4 regions of the Erwinia sp. AK-PDG3-5 genome follow, and region 2 is predicted to be linked to each of the others. Evidence: predicted binding sites of a transcription regulator. Region 2 holds the regulator's gene; each other region holds the start of a gene.
The links. Region 2 encodes Fur, which represses iron uptake genes when iron is present. Its sites were predicted from a motif close to ATAATAATGAGAACNACTATCAA; they were not measured.

Region 1 (3,630 bases), 770 kb from region 2:
GGTGCCGGCCAATACCCGCGCGGTGCTGCCAGGCTTCGTTTATCAGCTGGGTAACCTGATTGCCTCAGTCAATGCCACGCTGCAATCCTCGATAGCGGAAGCGCATGGCAACAACTATGGCCTGGCGATGGCGATTGTCGCCGGCACCGTGGCGGTGTTGATCTGTGTGTTGGTGGCGTTCGGCAGGGAAACGCGCGGGGTGGAGATATCGTCCTCACCCGGCAAGGTGAGCGAACAGTCCCGCTAAGGGAGTAAGCGAAAAGGGCGGTTCTCAGAACCGCCCTATTTTGTTGCCGTCAGGCAGGGATCTCGCAGACGTCGACCCATTTGGCGTCGGTCAGTTGCGCCAGCATCTCGGGCGAAATACGCACCGCACTGTTAATCGATCCGGCTGCAGGCAGCACTTCTTCATAACGCTTCAGCGAGATATCGCACAGGATCTGTAAAGGGGTTTCCAGCCCGAACGGGCAGACGCCGCCGACCGGATGACCGGTCCAGTTCACCACTTCATCGGTGCTGAGCATGCGCGCTTTGGCACCCAGCGTCGCTTTCAGCTTACGGTTATCCAGGCGGGCATCGCCGCGAGTCACAATTAATACCACCCGATCTTTCACCTTCAGCGACAGGGTTTTGGCAATCTGGCCAGGCTCCACATGGTGCGCCCGTGCCGCCAGAGCGACCGTTGCCGTGCTCTCGGCCAGCTCGATAATGCCAATATCAGGGGCGCGCTCGGCAAAAAACTGCCGTACAGACTCCAGGCTCATGCTTTTCTCCCACATAACGAAGCGCATAAAGTTGCCACAGAGCAGACTGACTGTAAACGGGAAGGCGTTAATTTAGCTTAGCGTGCAGTTTCCGCAGCGCTCAACGTCCGGCAGGCGATAGCGCTGGCAGCAGGTACGTCGCTGCATTTCACCGTCGCGCGGGAGCATGGTGCGATAGAAAGGGTTGTCGGAACCGTCCAGCAGGGTTTTGCTGAAGAAGAAGGCGTGTTCGAGTTCGGCGTGCAGCGATTTGCCCAGCAGAGGAGCCAGTTCACCGAGGAACCAGTGCACGGCGAAGCCGGTGTTGTTCCAGATAAGCTTGCCGTTGATATCACCGTGCTGCTCGATGGCGCGCACCGCCGGGATCAGATGCTGGTGGATCAGGCGATCCATACGACGTTGTGGGCTCAGGAAACGGGCTTCTTCATCTTCGCGCACGTCAAACCAGAAGGTTGCCGGGCGGCCGGTTTCATGGAACTCAACGTGGCAATGCTCGGGTGAGCAATCCAGCGGGCGGTTTTCAATCAGCAGTGCCATCATCATCGGCGGCAGCACCAGGCCGAAATACCACTGCGCCCACAGCGATTGCAGCGGCTTGTTTTCGCGTTCCATCTCGCCATGCTCACGGTAGATATAGTCACCGTACTGCGCGTTAAGGCGGCCGAAATTCTCCGGTGTCGACCAGCGGTCCAGCGTCATGCTGCTGGCGGGCGCTTCTTCCCCCAGCTTCACGCTATCCAGGAAATAAGCACGGTGTTCACTGAACAAGGCGCGCAGCGAAGACGCCAGCGAACGATTGCTCTGCAAAAAGATCAGCGGATGTGAACCATACTCAACTGCCTGACGGACGATGGTGGCCATGGGATTTCCAGCGTAAACCGAATACAAAAACAAATGATAATCGTTCTTGATTCTATCTGAGGCCATACGCACAAACAAGCAGCAAATTGTGCGCCGGGGCTTGAAGGCAATCGATAAGAAATCTGGCTGAATTTTGAGCGTATTGGCCGTAATAACAGCAGGGATTACGGGGGCAAGAAAAAACAGGCATAGTGCAACGTTGGAATAGCGGCTTATTCCATAAGCGGGGCATTAGCCAGAACGGTAGAGTTAATTCCAATTACAGGGAATAGCAATGGCTGGGTTATTTCCTGTGATCACCTTCGCTGGAAAATACATTATTGTCGTTTTTTATTAACAACAATTTTTCATTCATCGGCTTAATGTATGAATAATAAATCCGGCAGTGATTATGCCAAATAAACCCGTCAGGCCTGGGATTTGTATTAAGGAGAGCGATAAATTAATTCAAAGTATTGGCCCGGGCGTCCGGGCCAGTTAAAAACATCACATTGCGTCTGCGGGGTGGGAAAGCGGACTTTTAGTTATGTCTTCAAAAGAGAGGATCGTATTACGTCCACGACCTTTTGCCAGATATAGCGCACGGTCGGCATTGGCCAGCGCCGCATCGAAATCATCCTCGATTAAGGGCGCAAACCCCGCGCTGATGGTGACGTGGGTAGCGACCCGGTCATTAAACAAATGCGGGATCTCCAGGTTCAGCACGTACTGGCGAATGCGCTCCGACAGCTTGCGGGCAATCGATTCATTGACGTTGGTCAGCAGCACCAGAAACTCTTCGCCGCCATAGCGGGTCACGATGTCCCTTGAACGCACCGCATCCCGAATCGCCACCGAGACGCGCGCCAACGCCTGATCGCCCATCGCATGGCCGTAGTTATCGTTGTAGGCCTTGAAGTTATCGATATCCAGCAGCAGCACGAAATGGCTGCCCGCGTGGTTCTCGAGGATGTTCTCCAGCCGGTTTTTCAGCCCACGGCGATTGTACAGGCCGGTCAACGGATCGAGCATGCTAAGGTCGCTGTAGGTCTCTTTCTCTTCATACAGCTGCCGCATCAGGCGCAGGGTAAAGTTGTCCCTACGGCGCTGCATCAGGTGGTGCAAGGTAAAGCCAATCAACGGTAGCGCAATGGTAAACAGGATCAGCAGCGTGTTCTGCCCGTGGTCCAGCACCAACACCGCGACGGAAGGCGGAGCCGTATGCAGACAAAATGCCAGCAGATGGTCGCCCAGCGCGATGGCACTGATAAAAAACACGCTAATCAGACTGATTACTAAAAAGCTGCCGTCGAAATAAAATACCGTTTCGTACTTATCGTAAATTTGCCATGTCCACAGCAAGCCGGTAATTACCGCGACCAGATTTAATATCGGAAATTTCCCTGACGGCTTTAAAATCATCCACGCGATTATCACCGCACAAAATAGTGCGATGGCAACCGTGGGAATTGAAAACTGAACCTGTCCCAGTTTCCCTTTAGTGCTACATAAACAAAATAAAGACGTTGCTGTGTTTAAAAAGAGAAAGAGCATCAGCGACAGCCGATGCTTGCTGTTAAGCAATTCATCATAGCTTTGTAATTTCATTATTTTCTACTCGTGACTGCAATGAATAAACCCGCACCATTAACCTAAATTGGCGGACTACATTCGCGCGTGGAATAGTTTCTTTCTGTTATTATTTGGAATTTCTTAATAGTGAACGTGGCCAATTTACCACTTAACATTCGGAGTGTCATCAGCGCGGGAAAAGTTTCAACAGCGGCACGGTAAATTATGCTGCAAAGTGATAAATATTCTTATATGCTATTGGTAATCATTATCATTTGAAAAGGTGTGGGTACGACAATGCTGATAGCAATGGTCACCGCATGTGGACTTTGGGGGGTAAGCTGGATGTTCGGAAAAAAACTGGATAGCGCCTGGGGCGTGTTGCTGCCCTGTGCAGTGATGCCGCTTATCGCCCTGATGAAACTGTCATTCAGCGAATGGCGGGTGATCATGG
Region 2 (3,630 bases):
ACCTCCGTGCAGCTTTACGATCGCACCAGCTATCTCAATCCGTGCCTGAGCTCTTCGTTACGCTTTACCGATAAGGTGATAGGTGAAATTCAGGCGATGCATAACGCCGCCGGACAGCCGCTGAAGACCTGGCATTTCGGCGGGGATGAAGCCAAAAATATTCGCTTAGGATCCGGCTATTCGGATAAGAACACTCCCGTTGCAGGCACCGGTTTACTGGACTTAAGCCAGCAAGATAAGCCGTGGGCAAAATCTCAGGTCTGCCAGGTGATGATTGAAGAAGGAAAGATCGAAGACCTGGATCATCTGCCGAGCGACTTTGCCCTAAACGTCAGCAAGCAGGTTAAGGCACACGGTATCGGCAAGATGCACGCCTGGCAGGATGGTATTAAAGACGCTATAAATGCCAAAGCCTTTGCAACGGACAGGGTTGCGGTCAACTTCTGGGATACGCTGTTTTGGGGCGGTTTTGATTCTGCCAATGACTGGGCAAGCAAAGGTTATGACGTGATCGTCTCCAATCCGGATTACCTGTATCTCGATTTTCCTGCCGAGGTGAATCCGCTGGAGCGGGGATACTACTGGGGAACACGCTTTACCGATGAACGAAAAATCTTCCACTTCGCGCCGGATAACTTGCCACAAAACGCCGAGACTTCCGTCGATCGCGACGGCAAACCCTTCACGGCTAAAACTGACAAGCCCTGGCCCGGCGCTCACGGCATCTCCGCTCAACTGTGGAGTGAAACCACCCGTACCGACGCGCAGGTGGAGTACAAGCTTTTCCCTCGCATTCTTTCCGTGGCTGAACGCGCCTGGCACCGCGCAGCCTGGGAGCAGGATTATAAAGCCGGCAAAGAGTATACCGGCGGCAAAACTCGCTTTGTTGACCAGCAGGCTCAGCTGAAGGACTGGCAGCGGTTTGCCAATCTTCTGGGGCAACATGAGTTGGCAAAACTGGATAAAGCCGGCATTGCCTATCGCTTGCCGATACCCGGTGGGGTGGTGCAGGACGGGAAGCTGATGGTCAATACCGAGTTACCGGGCTTAGCCGTTGAGTACAGCCTGGACGAAGGGGCGACCTGGCAGCAGTGGCAGGCGGATCAACCGCCGGCGGCGGCGGGTAAGGTTTTGCTGCGTACGCGCAGTCCTGATGGTCTGCGCGTCAGCCGGACGGAAACGCTGTAACGGGTCTACAGGCAAAAAAAAACCGGTGAAAGATCACCGGTTTTTTGCTGTTAGTGTAGATTACTTGTCGTGCAGCGTCTCATCTTCACGGCAGTCACCGGTTGAGCAGTGACCATAAAGGTACAGGCTGTGGTTACTGAGTTTGATGCCGTGGCGCGTGGCAATATCACGCTGGCGAGCTTCGATGTTTTCATCACGGAACTCGATCACCTTGCCACAATCCAGGCAAATCAGATGATCGTGGTGATGCTGCTGAGTCAGTTCGAAAACGGATTTACCACCTTCGAAATTATGACGGGTAACGATCCCGGCATCATCAAATTGGTTAAGAACGCGGTAAACCGTCGCCAGACCAATCTCTTCGCCCATGTCAATCAGACGCTTATACAAGTCTTCCGCACTGACGTGATGGCCCTCAGGTTCCTGAAGTACTTCCAGAATTTTAAGTCGTGGAAGCGTGACTTTCAGGCCGGCCTTCTTTAATGCGGTGTTATTGTCAGTCATGCGGATATTGTCCTGTTACTTTGCTAGTCACTTTGTGGCTGAAAAGCCCTGAACATCGGTCGTCGCGAAAAGCCAAACGTCTCATTATAGAACTGATATTTCGAAATGAACACCGCTGATGCATCTCAATCAAGGGAGGTAAGGAGAAGAGTCGTTACGTCCGTGAGAGCAAGCGGTTGGGCTAACATTTCGCTCTGCCTCATCATAGTCGCTATTAGAGCGAAAGGCGCTGAGAAAGCGGGTGACCGATGGCGATATTTTACAGATTTGCAGATGAAAGTTACAAAAATGTGTCTATTACTTCTATAGAAAAAACCACTGGCCTGATGTGAGATACCTCCCAATCAGGCCGGTCTGATTACGCTTCCAGGATTTCTTTCAGCTGGAGCTCGTCATAAATCTGTTTGACCCACTGCTCGGTGCGCTCACTGGTGAGTTCTGGCTGACGATCTTCGTCAATAGCCAGACCGAGGAAGTGCTTATCATCCGCCAGCCCTTTCGAGGCTTCAAAATGGTAGCCTTCAGTTGGCCAGTGGCCGACGATCACCGCGCCTTTAGGCTCAATAATGTCGCGGATGGTGCCCATCGCGTCACAGAAGTACTCAGCGTAATCTTCCTGATCGCCACAGCCGAACAGCGCAACAAGCTTGCCGTTGAAATCAATTTCTTCCAACGTCGGGAAGAAATCATCCCAGTCGCACTGCGCTTCGCCGTAGTACCAGGTTGGGATACCGAGCAGCAGAATATCAAAGGCTTCAAGGTCTTCTTTGCTGCTTTTAGCGATATCATGAACTTCAGCCACCTCTTTACCGAGCTGCTTTTGGATCACTTTTGCAATGTTTTCTGTATTGCCCGTATCGCTGCCAAAGAAAATGCCTACGATTGCCATGACTTACTAACCTCTTGAAACGTATTGATAGGGTAAAGGCTGCTTATTACAGATACCGGCAATGATAGCAGACAGCTACAGGGGGATAAATGAGTAATCCGCCTGCTTTTGTCGCTTTGTGCTTCACCGGGGGGGGCTGAAAGCGCCTGTTCAGCGGTCCCGATCGGCCAACTGCGCCATGACCATTTCTTCAATCAGCTCGCTGCGGCTCATATTACGCTGCTCGGCAAGCTGGTTCAGAGCATCAACCGCGTCACTGTTCATTTTCAGTTCAACGCGCTTCAGCCCGCGCACCTTATCGCGCTTGAGCTGGTTGCGTTTGTTGATACGCAGCTGCTCATCACGCGTCAGCGGATTGGTTTTTGGTCGTCCCGGGCGACGGTCATCTGCGAACAGATCGATCGTGGTGCGGTCCGTGTTTTCTTTTGCCATAGAATCGTGATACTGAAAGGCTGGAGTTCTGATGGTTCAGGCCTGATGTCGGCTGAAATTCGTGCAGCGACAGATTTTTAGCGCGCCATCATACCCCAGCGAAAGTCATGACGACAATGATTTAGCCATCTCAGGATATAATTGTTTTTACAGCGCAAAAAAACGGCGGATTGCGCGCAAAACAGCATCAGGTTTCTCGGCATGGACCCAGTGTCCGGCACCGTTGACCACATGCGCGCGGGCTTTGGGAAACTGAGCCAGCAGGGCATCACGATATTCATCGGCCAGGTAGGGGGAACGTTCGCCGCGAATAAACAGCGCGGGATGCTCCCAGGCCGGAACCGGCTGCCAGCCAATAATCCGATCGTAGCACTGCCACAGCACCGGCACGTTAAACCGCCATTCCCCTTGCTGAAAGGATTTCAGCAGAAACTGAATCACGCCTTCTTCTTCTATTGTTTCACGCATCAGCGCTGCGGCATCGCTGCGTTGCGTAATGCCTGCTGCGGTGACCGCCTTCAGGGCCGCAAAAATCGTATCGTGATGGCGGGTCGGATAAGCGACCGGTGCCATATCGATAACCACCAGCTGCTCGATGCGTTCTGGCGCCAGCGCGG
Region 3 (3,630 bases), 2.3 Mb from region 2:
GTGTTCGCCGAGCATGGTCGCCGCCGGGTTACCCAGCAATGACGCCAGCGTCAGGCCCAACATCACTCTGCCCACCGCCTGTCCACGGCGATTCTCTTCCACCAGTGACGCCGCAGCCAGCGCGGCTACGCCAAGGAAAGCACCATGCGGCAGCCCGCTCAGGAAGCGGGAAATAACCAGCATATGCGCATTGCTGGCCAGCATGCTGCTGAGGTTGCCGACCAAAAACAGCGAGATGAAAATCATCAGCTGATGTTTACGGCACAAGCGCGCGGTGCTGAGGGAAAACAGCGGGGCGCCAACCACCACGCCGAGCGCGTAGTAGCTGATAAATTTGCTGCCTTCCGCCAGGCTGACGTTCATCGCGCTGGAAACCTGCGGCAGCAGTCCCATAATCACGAACTCACTCAGGCCGATGGCAAAGGCGCCCAGCGCAAGGGAAAAGAGCAGCGGGCCGACGCCACGCACGGGTGTAGCTGAATCTAACGTATCCATAGAAAAGGGTGCACTTAATTAACGATGAGAAGTTACTCCAGCCACAGGCGGGAGCGCAGGTCTTCAGGCAGGGCAGGTAAGTGAGGGGTGTTTCTTGTTATCGGGCCTGTTCCGGCCCTTGTGTCATCTTTCTGCCAGCAAGGGCAGTGATGCGGCGCTAAGTTTAGCGTGAAGCCGCCGGATGACACAAGGAGGACGCCGCCCGCGCAGGGGTTATTTCGTGTCGATATGTCCCAGTTCCCGCTCCGGGAAGCAGAAGTTCCGCACGCGCTGCTTCAACTCTTTGGCTTCCGGGAATCCGCCGTCGGCTTTACGGTCCCAGATAATGTGCTCATCAATCAAGATCTGATAAATGCCGCCGGTGCCGGGTACCAGGCTTACCGAGGCTAAATCGGTGCTGAACGTATGCAGTAATTCTTGCGCCATCCAGCCGGCACGCAGCAGCCAGTTGCACTGCGAGCAGTAGTGAATGGTGATGGCAGGAGCGGTTTTCATTGCGATGTCCTTCTCTAAAAACAGGCGATCATCTTCCGGCGTCGATTGCTTCACTGTCAAGTGGGCGTTGCTGACGCTTTATTTACATTGTGAATTAATTGTGGAGGTTGTTGATATAGAGAATCGATCTCATTATCATTCGCATTTGGCAGTCGTCATGGAATGACCTACATAGCGCCGGATGCGTATGGAGTTTTCGCAATCTTGTTGGATTGCGGCCGCAATGTATGAGTCGATACTAATAAAGAATAAAGGCTTACTAAATGCGCAAATCTTTCAATTCTCAGGGCTTTATCCAGAAGTCCGTGCTGTTCGGCACGCTGGTTACCACCGGTTTTAGCATCGCTGCTGAAACACGCACCACCGCACCACTTCCTGAAGCCAGCACCTCTGGCACGCCGCTGGCGATCTCCGGCAAGAAAAGCCAGTCGGAAGCTGTTATGACGGTCACCGCGCCCGAACCGGAAAAACAGGCGGGCAGCAAAACCACCATCACCGCCGCAGAAATGCAGCAAAAGGGCACCAACGACTTTGGCTCGGTGATGCGCTATGAGCCGTTAATCAGCGCCACCGGCGTCAGCGGCGGATCGTCCGCAGGCAAAAGCGGCTTCGACCGCAGCGGCTATACCGGCTACAACATTCGTGGTCTGGAAAGCAACCGGGTGGGACTGGATGTGGACGGCATTCCGCAGCCGGATGCCACCGGCCGCAGCTACGTCAGCCGCGCCGGATTAAACACCTTCGGCATTGGCCGTGACTATCTCGATCCCTATATGTACGGTCAGGTAGACATTGAATCCGGTGCAACCTCAACGGCGACGGCCAATACCGCCATTGGCGGCGCGGTCTCCTTCCAGCCGAAATCCGCCGACGATTACCTGTCGCCGTACAAAGCCACCTACTTTGGTTATCAGTCTGATTACGACTCGGCCAACCGCAGCTGGCATAACGGCATTACCGCCGCCGCCGGCGACGAAACGCTGCGGGGCGTGTTTGTTTACAGCCGCCGTGATGGCCAGCAAACCCGTAATAACAGCGGCACCATCGATGCCTATCCGGCCAACTGGCACTCCAACGCGTTGATGACCTCGGCGATCTGGCAGCCGAATGACGAGCACAAGCTGACCGGTACCGTCGATTATTACGACAAGACCAACCACACCCATTACGACACCTGGAACTCGGCGGGCAGCAGCATTCTCGGCACCTCGCAACAGCAGAGTAATACCCGCCGCTGGGGCGTCAGCCTGAAGGATGAGTGGACGCCAGCCAATGCGTTTATCGATTCCCTTAGCAATAAAGTCTATTACCAGCAGACCCAGGCGCACGACAATACCTGGATGCCAATCAGCACCAGCAGCAAAGAGCGCGTTTACTCGAACTACGATGTGGATACTTACGGCTTCGAAACCCAGCTGAGCAAGGCGCTGGGTCGCCATGAGTTGAGTGCCGGTCTGAACGGCCGCATTACCGAGACGAAGCGTCCATTCCGTGAGGATCCGACCCCAAGCGCCTGGTCGGTGATCATGCAGCCGGAGTCCGACAGCCGCAGCTATGCGCTGGGTGCCTTTGTGCAGGATGCGATCCAGTTCGATCTGGATGGTCATGGCTTCTCTATCGTGCCGGGCGTGCGTGTGGCGCATCAGACCACCAAGCCACAGAACCTCTCCAGCCTGACCACCGGCAGCACCGTGCTGGACGAGTCCGAACTGAACACTCTGTATGGCAAAGAGAATTCGGATACCCAGGTTCTGCCATCGTTGAGCTTCAACTACGACATTACGCCATCGCTGATGACCTATGTTCAATACAAGCGCGGCGCGCAATTCCCTAACGCCAGCCAGCTGTACGGCTCGTGGAATCTCGGTTCAAGCTATGCCGGTACCGCGCAGTACGCGTTGATTGGTAACAGCGATCTGAAAACCGAAACCAGTAACAACCTGGAATGGGGCATGAAAGGGCAGGTGGTGGATGGCATCACGCTGAAAACCGCCGTGTTCTACAACACCTACGAAAACTTTATTGCCTATACGCGTTATACCCGCGCCGGCAGCCCTGCCCGCTTTACCAACGTGCCGTCCAATATCTACACTGTTTACCAGGCAGAAAACCGCGATAAGGCCTATATCTATGGCGGTGAAGTGACCACCAAAGTGAACTTTGGCACCTGGTTTGAACAGGTTAACGGCCTGAGCGCCACCTTCGCACTGGGTTACAGCGAAGGTAAATCGAAGTCCAGCTACTCCGGCGACAGCTATGTCGATCTGGACAGCGTCGCGCCAATGAAAGCCATTGTAGGCGTGGCCTGGGACGATCCGGCCAAACGCTATGGTGCCGCTGTGACCGCCACCTTTGTGAAAGGGAAGCAGGCCACCGCCACCAACCGTGAAAGCTACACCAACGCGGCAGGCAGCACCTTGACCGATTCCAGTGAAGAATATATGCGCGTACCGGGTTACGGTATGGTGGATATGACCGCTTACTGGCAGGCGACGAAAAACGTCAAGGTCAGCGGCGGGATCTATAACCTGACCGACCGCAAATACTGGGATTATCTCAGCAGCCGCGAGCTGACCAACACCACTAACCAGGATGCGTACGACAACGCGCTGGCGGTGATGCCTGGCCGTACCTTCCAGC
Region 4 (3,630 bases), 1.9 Mb from region 2:
GCCCACTTTCAGCGCTTCACCTGCTGGCACGCCCATAACCCAGGCAAACGGGTAGAAGACGTAACCCAGCACCCCCTGGAAGCTGATGCCGAAGACAAAATCGAACAGGGCATTAATCGCTGAAATAAGCGCAATAAAGCCAATCAGCATCGCCGCGACGATCACCGCCACTTTGAAACCGGCCAGGATGTATTCACCCAGCATCTCAAAGAAGCTCTGCCCTTTGTGCAGATCGCCCAGCGTCAATTCTTCTTCGCTGTCGACGCTGTACGGGTTGATGATCGACAGCACAATAAAGGTGCTGAACATGTTCAGTACCAGCGCGGCCACCACGTATTTCGGATCAATCATGGTCATGTACGCGCCCACAATTGACATTGATACGGTAGACATCGCCGTTGCCGCCATGGTGTACATGCGGCGCTGAGACATTTTTCCAAGGATATCTTTGTAGGCAATGAAGTTCTCTGACTGACCTAAAATCAGCGAGCTCACGGCGTTAAAAGATTCCAGCTTGCCCATGCCGTTGATTTTTGACAGCACGGTACCGATGGCGCGAATCACAATCGGCAGGATACGGAAGTGCTGCAAAATCCCGATCAGCGCAGATATAAACACGATAGGGCAAAGAACATTGAGCCAGAAGAATGCCAGGCCTTTATCACTCATGTTGCCGAAAACGAAATTAGTCCCTTGTGCTGCATAGCTCAGCAATTTGTCGAACAGACCCGCAAACCCTTTAACGAAGCCAAGACCCACTTCAGAGTTAAGGAAGAACCACGCAAGCAGCACTTCGATAACCAGAAGCTGTATAATAAAACGTACGCGGATGTTTTTCCGATCGGTGCTAACCAGTAAGGCCAGCACGGCTACCATCACCAGCGCCAAAGCAAAATGAAAAATGCCTGACATGTGTGCTCCATTTTTGAAGGATGTTATATTTCGCTGCACATTCTATGTAACAAGAAACTGAAAAACGAGATCTAGAACACAATATAACAATTACCTATCACCCTTCCCGACAGAATCCCCTGATTGATCACATCCTGATACTGTTTAAAAAAACACCCCACGCATCGGAAGGTTAAGCTTTTACCGGCGCACGAAAAGTGATTGCTCATTTTTTAGCTATGGAGTAGTTTGAAATCAAGGTATAGCCTTTGCTATATTTCTTAGTACTGGCTATCAGAGCGATATGCAAAACCCATTCAAATGCGCTTGATAATCATTATCATTTAAAAGACAATGATCTCTTCAGGTGTTTAGGGGAATAACTATGTTTGAAGGCCGCACAGTAGAACAAACGGTTCGCGGATCGCGCAAAATCAAATTTGCGTTGATGGGCCCTGCGTTTATCGCGGCTATCGGTTATATCGATCCCGGCAATTTTGCCACCAATATTCAGGCCGGCGCCTCTTATGGCTACACGCTGCTGTGGGTGGTGGTGTGGGCCAACATTATGGCGATGGTGATCCAGCTGATGTCTGCCAAACTCGGCATCGCCACCGGGAAAAACCTCGCTGAACATATCCGCGATCGGTTTCCGCGTCCGGCGGTCTGGTTTTACTGGGTTCAGGCCGAGATCATTGCTATGGCCACCGACCTGGCGGAATTTATCGGGGCGGCGATTGGCTTTAAGCTGATTTTCGGCGTCAGCCTGCTGCAGGGCGCGGTGCTCACCGGCGTGGTCACCTTCCTAATCCTGATGCTGCAAAGCCACGGTAAAAAGCCGCTGGAACTGGTGATTGGTGGCCTGCTGCTGTTTGTCGCGGCGGCCTACGTCATTGAACTGTTCTTCTCACAGCCAAAAATTACCGATTTGATGCAGGGGCTGGCCGTGCCTTCGCTGCCAACCGCCGATGCGGTGTTACTGGCGGCGGGCGTGCTGGGCGCGACAATTATGCCGCACGTGATCTACCTGCACTCCTCGTTAACGCAAAATCCCGACGGCGGCTCGCGTGAACAACGCTACTCGTCAACCAAGCTGGATGTAGCGATTGCGATGACCATTGCTGGCTTCGTTAATCTGGCGATGATGGCCACGGCGGCGGCGGCGTTCCACTTTAGCGGTCATACCGGCATTGCCGATCTGGATCAGGCTTACCTGACGCTGGACCCATTGCTGGGTCGCGCAGCGGCTCTGGTGTTTGGTCTGAGCCTGCTGGCGGCCGGACTCTCTTCCACCGTGGTGGGCACTATGGCCGGTCAGGTGGTGATGCAGGGCTTCGTCCATATTCACATTCCGATTCTGGTACGCCGCGTGGTGACCATGCTGCCTTCCTTTATCGTGATCCTTGCCGGATGGGAGCCGACACGTATCCTGGTGATGAGCCAGGTGCTGCTGAGCTTCGGTATCGCGCTGGCGTTAATCCCGCTGCTGACCTTTACCGGCAACCGCGAGCTGATGGGCGATATGGTAAACTCGCGCCCGATGCAGCTGGCAGGCAAGGTGATTGTGCTGGTGGTGGTAGCGCTGAATCTGTATCTGCTGGTGGCGATGGCCATGGGGTTGTAAGCCGACTTCATTACTGTGCAGGCGATAAAAAAGCCGACCTGAGCAGGCCGGCTTTTTTGATCGCTTAATGGCGATGATCGTGGTCGTGATGGCGCTCTCTTTCATGATGACGGTATTCGCGATGACGTTCGCGATCGTGCCATCTGCGTTCCCGCTCCCATTCGTGACGGCGGCGCATCTCTTCATGCCTGCGCCACTGCTCGTGTCGCCACCAGCGGCCTTCATCATAACGGTAGTTGCTGCGCCAGTAGTGCCCATCGCGCCAGCGGCCGCCGTCCCAGTAATTACCGCGCGGATCGCGGTCACCAATATGTAACGAGACGCCAGGAGCTAAGGTGATATTTGCGTTGTCAGCCTGCGCTGTGTGCATTGCCAACGGGGATAAACTTGCCACTAAGGTGGCAACAAGTAATAAACGTTTCATTGGATCTCCTTATCAACGGCTCACCTGCTCCGCTGTGCAGCCAAGATTATAAAGAGTTTGCTGCCGTTTCGCCTGGGAGATTCCGAAAAACTGCCTGCCGGGGGGATTTGAGATTTATCTGGAGAGATCCCGCCGCAGGGCGCGGCGGGACGGGTTTAGCCGAGGATGCTGCTGATTTTTTGCAGTTCAGCCTGGCTGAAATCACGCTTCTGCAGCATGCCAACCGCATCATCAATCTGGCTGGTTTTACTGGCACCAATCAGCACCGAGGTCACGCGGTTTTCCCGCAGTACCCAAGCCAGCGCCATCTGAGACAGTTTCTGCCCACGCTCCTGCGCCATCGCATTCAGCTGACGCACCTTTTCCATTTTCTCCGGGGTTAGCTGGTCGCCGCTGAGGAACTGGCTGCCGCTGGCCGCGCGCGAGTCTTCCGGGATACCGTTCAGGTAGCGGTCGGTCAACACGCCGCCTGCCAGCGGGGAGAAGGCGATGCTGCCGACGCCTTCTTTTATCAACACGTCCAGCAGACCGTTATCCGGCGCACGCTCAAACATCGAGTATTTCGGCTGGTGGATCAGGCATGGCGTGCCGAGCTGCTTGAGGATGCCAATGGCTTCTGCCGCCAGTTCAGCCGGATAGTTGGACAGCGCGATATACAGCGCCTTGCCCTGACGCACAATGTGGTCCAGTG

Region 1: a site for Fur is predicted at 1,659-1,681, ahead of fhuF (siderophore-iron reductase FhuF). Genes of this name have one in related genera too.
Region 3: a site for Fur is predicted at 1,107-1,129, ahead of AC1UKS_RS03815 (TonB-dependent receptor domain-containing protein). Genes of this name have one in related genera too.
Region 4: a site for Fur is predicted at 1,219-1,241, ahead of AC1UKS_RS06460 (Nramp family divalent metal transporter). Genes of this name have one in related genera too.

The regions. Positions count from the first base shown of each region.
Region 1 is NZ_CM165967.1:4,092,332-4,095,961, reverse strand. It holds gene AC1UKS_RS19050 (MFS transporter) at 1-247, shown strand, start outside; gene AC1UKS_RS19045 (YbaK/EbsC family protein) at 297-764, opposite strand; gene fhuF (siderophore-iron reductase FhuF) at 837-1,625, opposite strand; gene AC1UKS_RS19035 (GGDEF domain-containing protein) at 2,112-3,212, opposite strand; gene AC1UKS_RS19030 (DUF1435 domain-containing protein) at 3,474-3,630, shown strand, end outside.
Region 2 is NZ_CM165967.1:3,318,964-3,322,593, reverse strand. It holds gene AC1UKS_RS15405 (beta-N-acetylhexosaminidase) at 1-1,188, shown strand, start outside; gene fur (ferric iron uptake transcriptional regulator) at 1,249-1,692, opposite strand; gene fldA (flavodoxin FldA) at 2,051-2,581, opposite strand; gene ybfE (LexA regulated protein) at 2,732-3,013, opposite strand; gene ybfF (esterase) at 3,161-3,630, opposite strand, start outside.
Region 3 is NZ_CM165967.1:831,094-834,723, forward strand. It holds gene AC1UKS_RS03805 (MFS transporter) at 1-495, opposite strand, end outside; gene AC1UKS_RS03810 (Rdx family protein) at 709-990, opposite strand; gene AC1UKS_RS03815 (TonB-dependent receptor domain-containing protein) at 1,254-3,630, shown strand, end outside.
Region 4 is NZ_CM165967.1:1,409,083-1,412,712, forward strand. It holds gene AC1UKS_RS06455 (NupC/NupG family nucleoside CNT transporter) at 1-912, opposite strand, end outside; gene AC1UKS_RS06460 (Nramp family divalent metal transporter) at 1,277-2,515, shown strand; gene AC1UKS_RS06465 (DUF2502 domain-containing protein) at 2,580-2,939, opposite strand; gene mgrA (L-glyceraldehyde 3-phosphate reductase) at 3,095-3,630, opposite strand, start outside.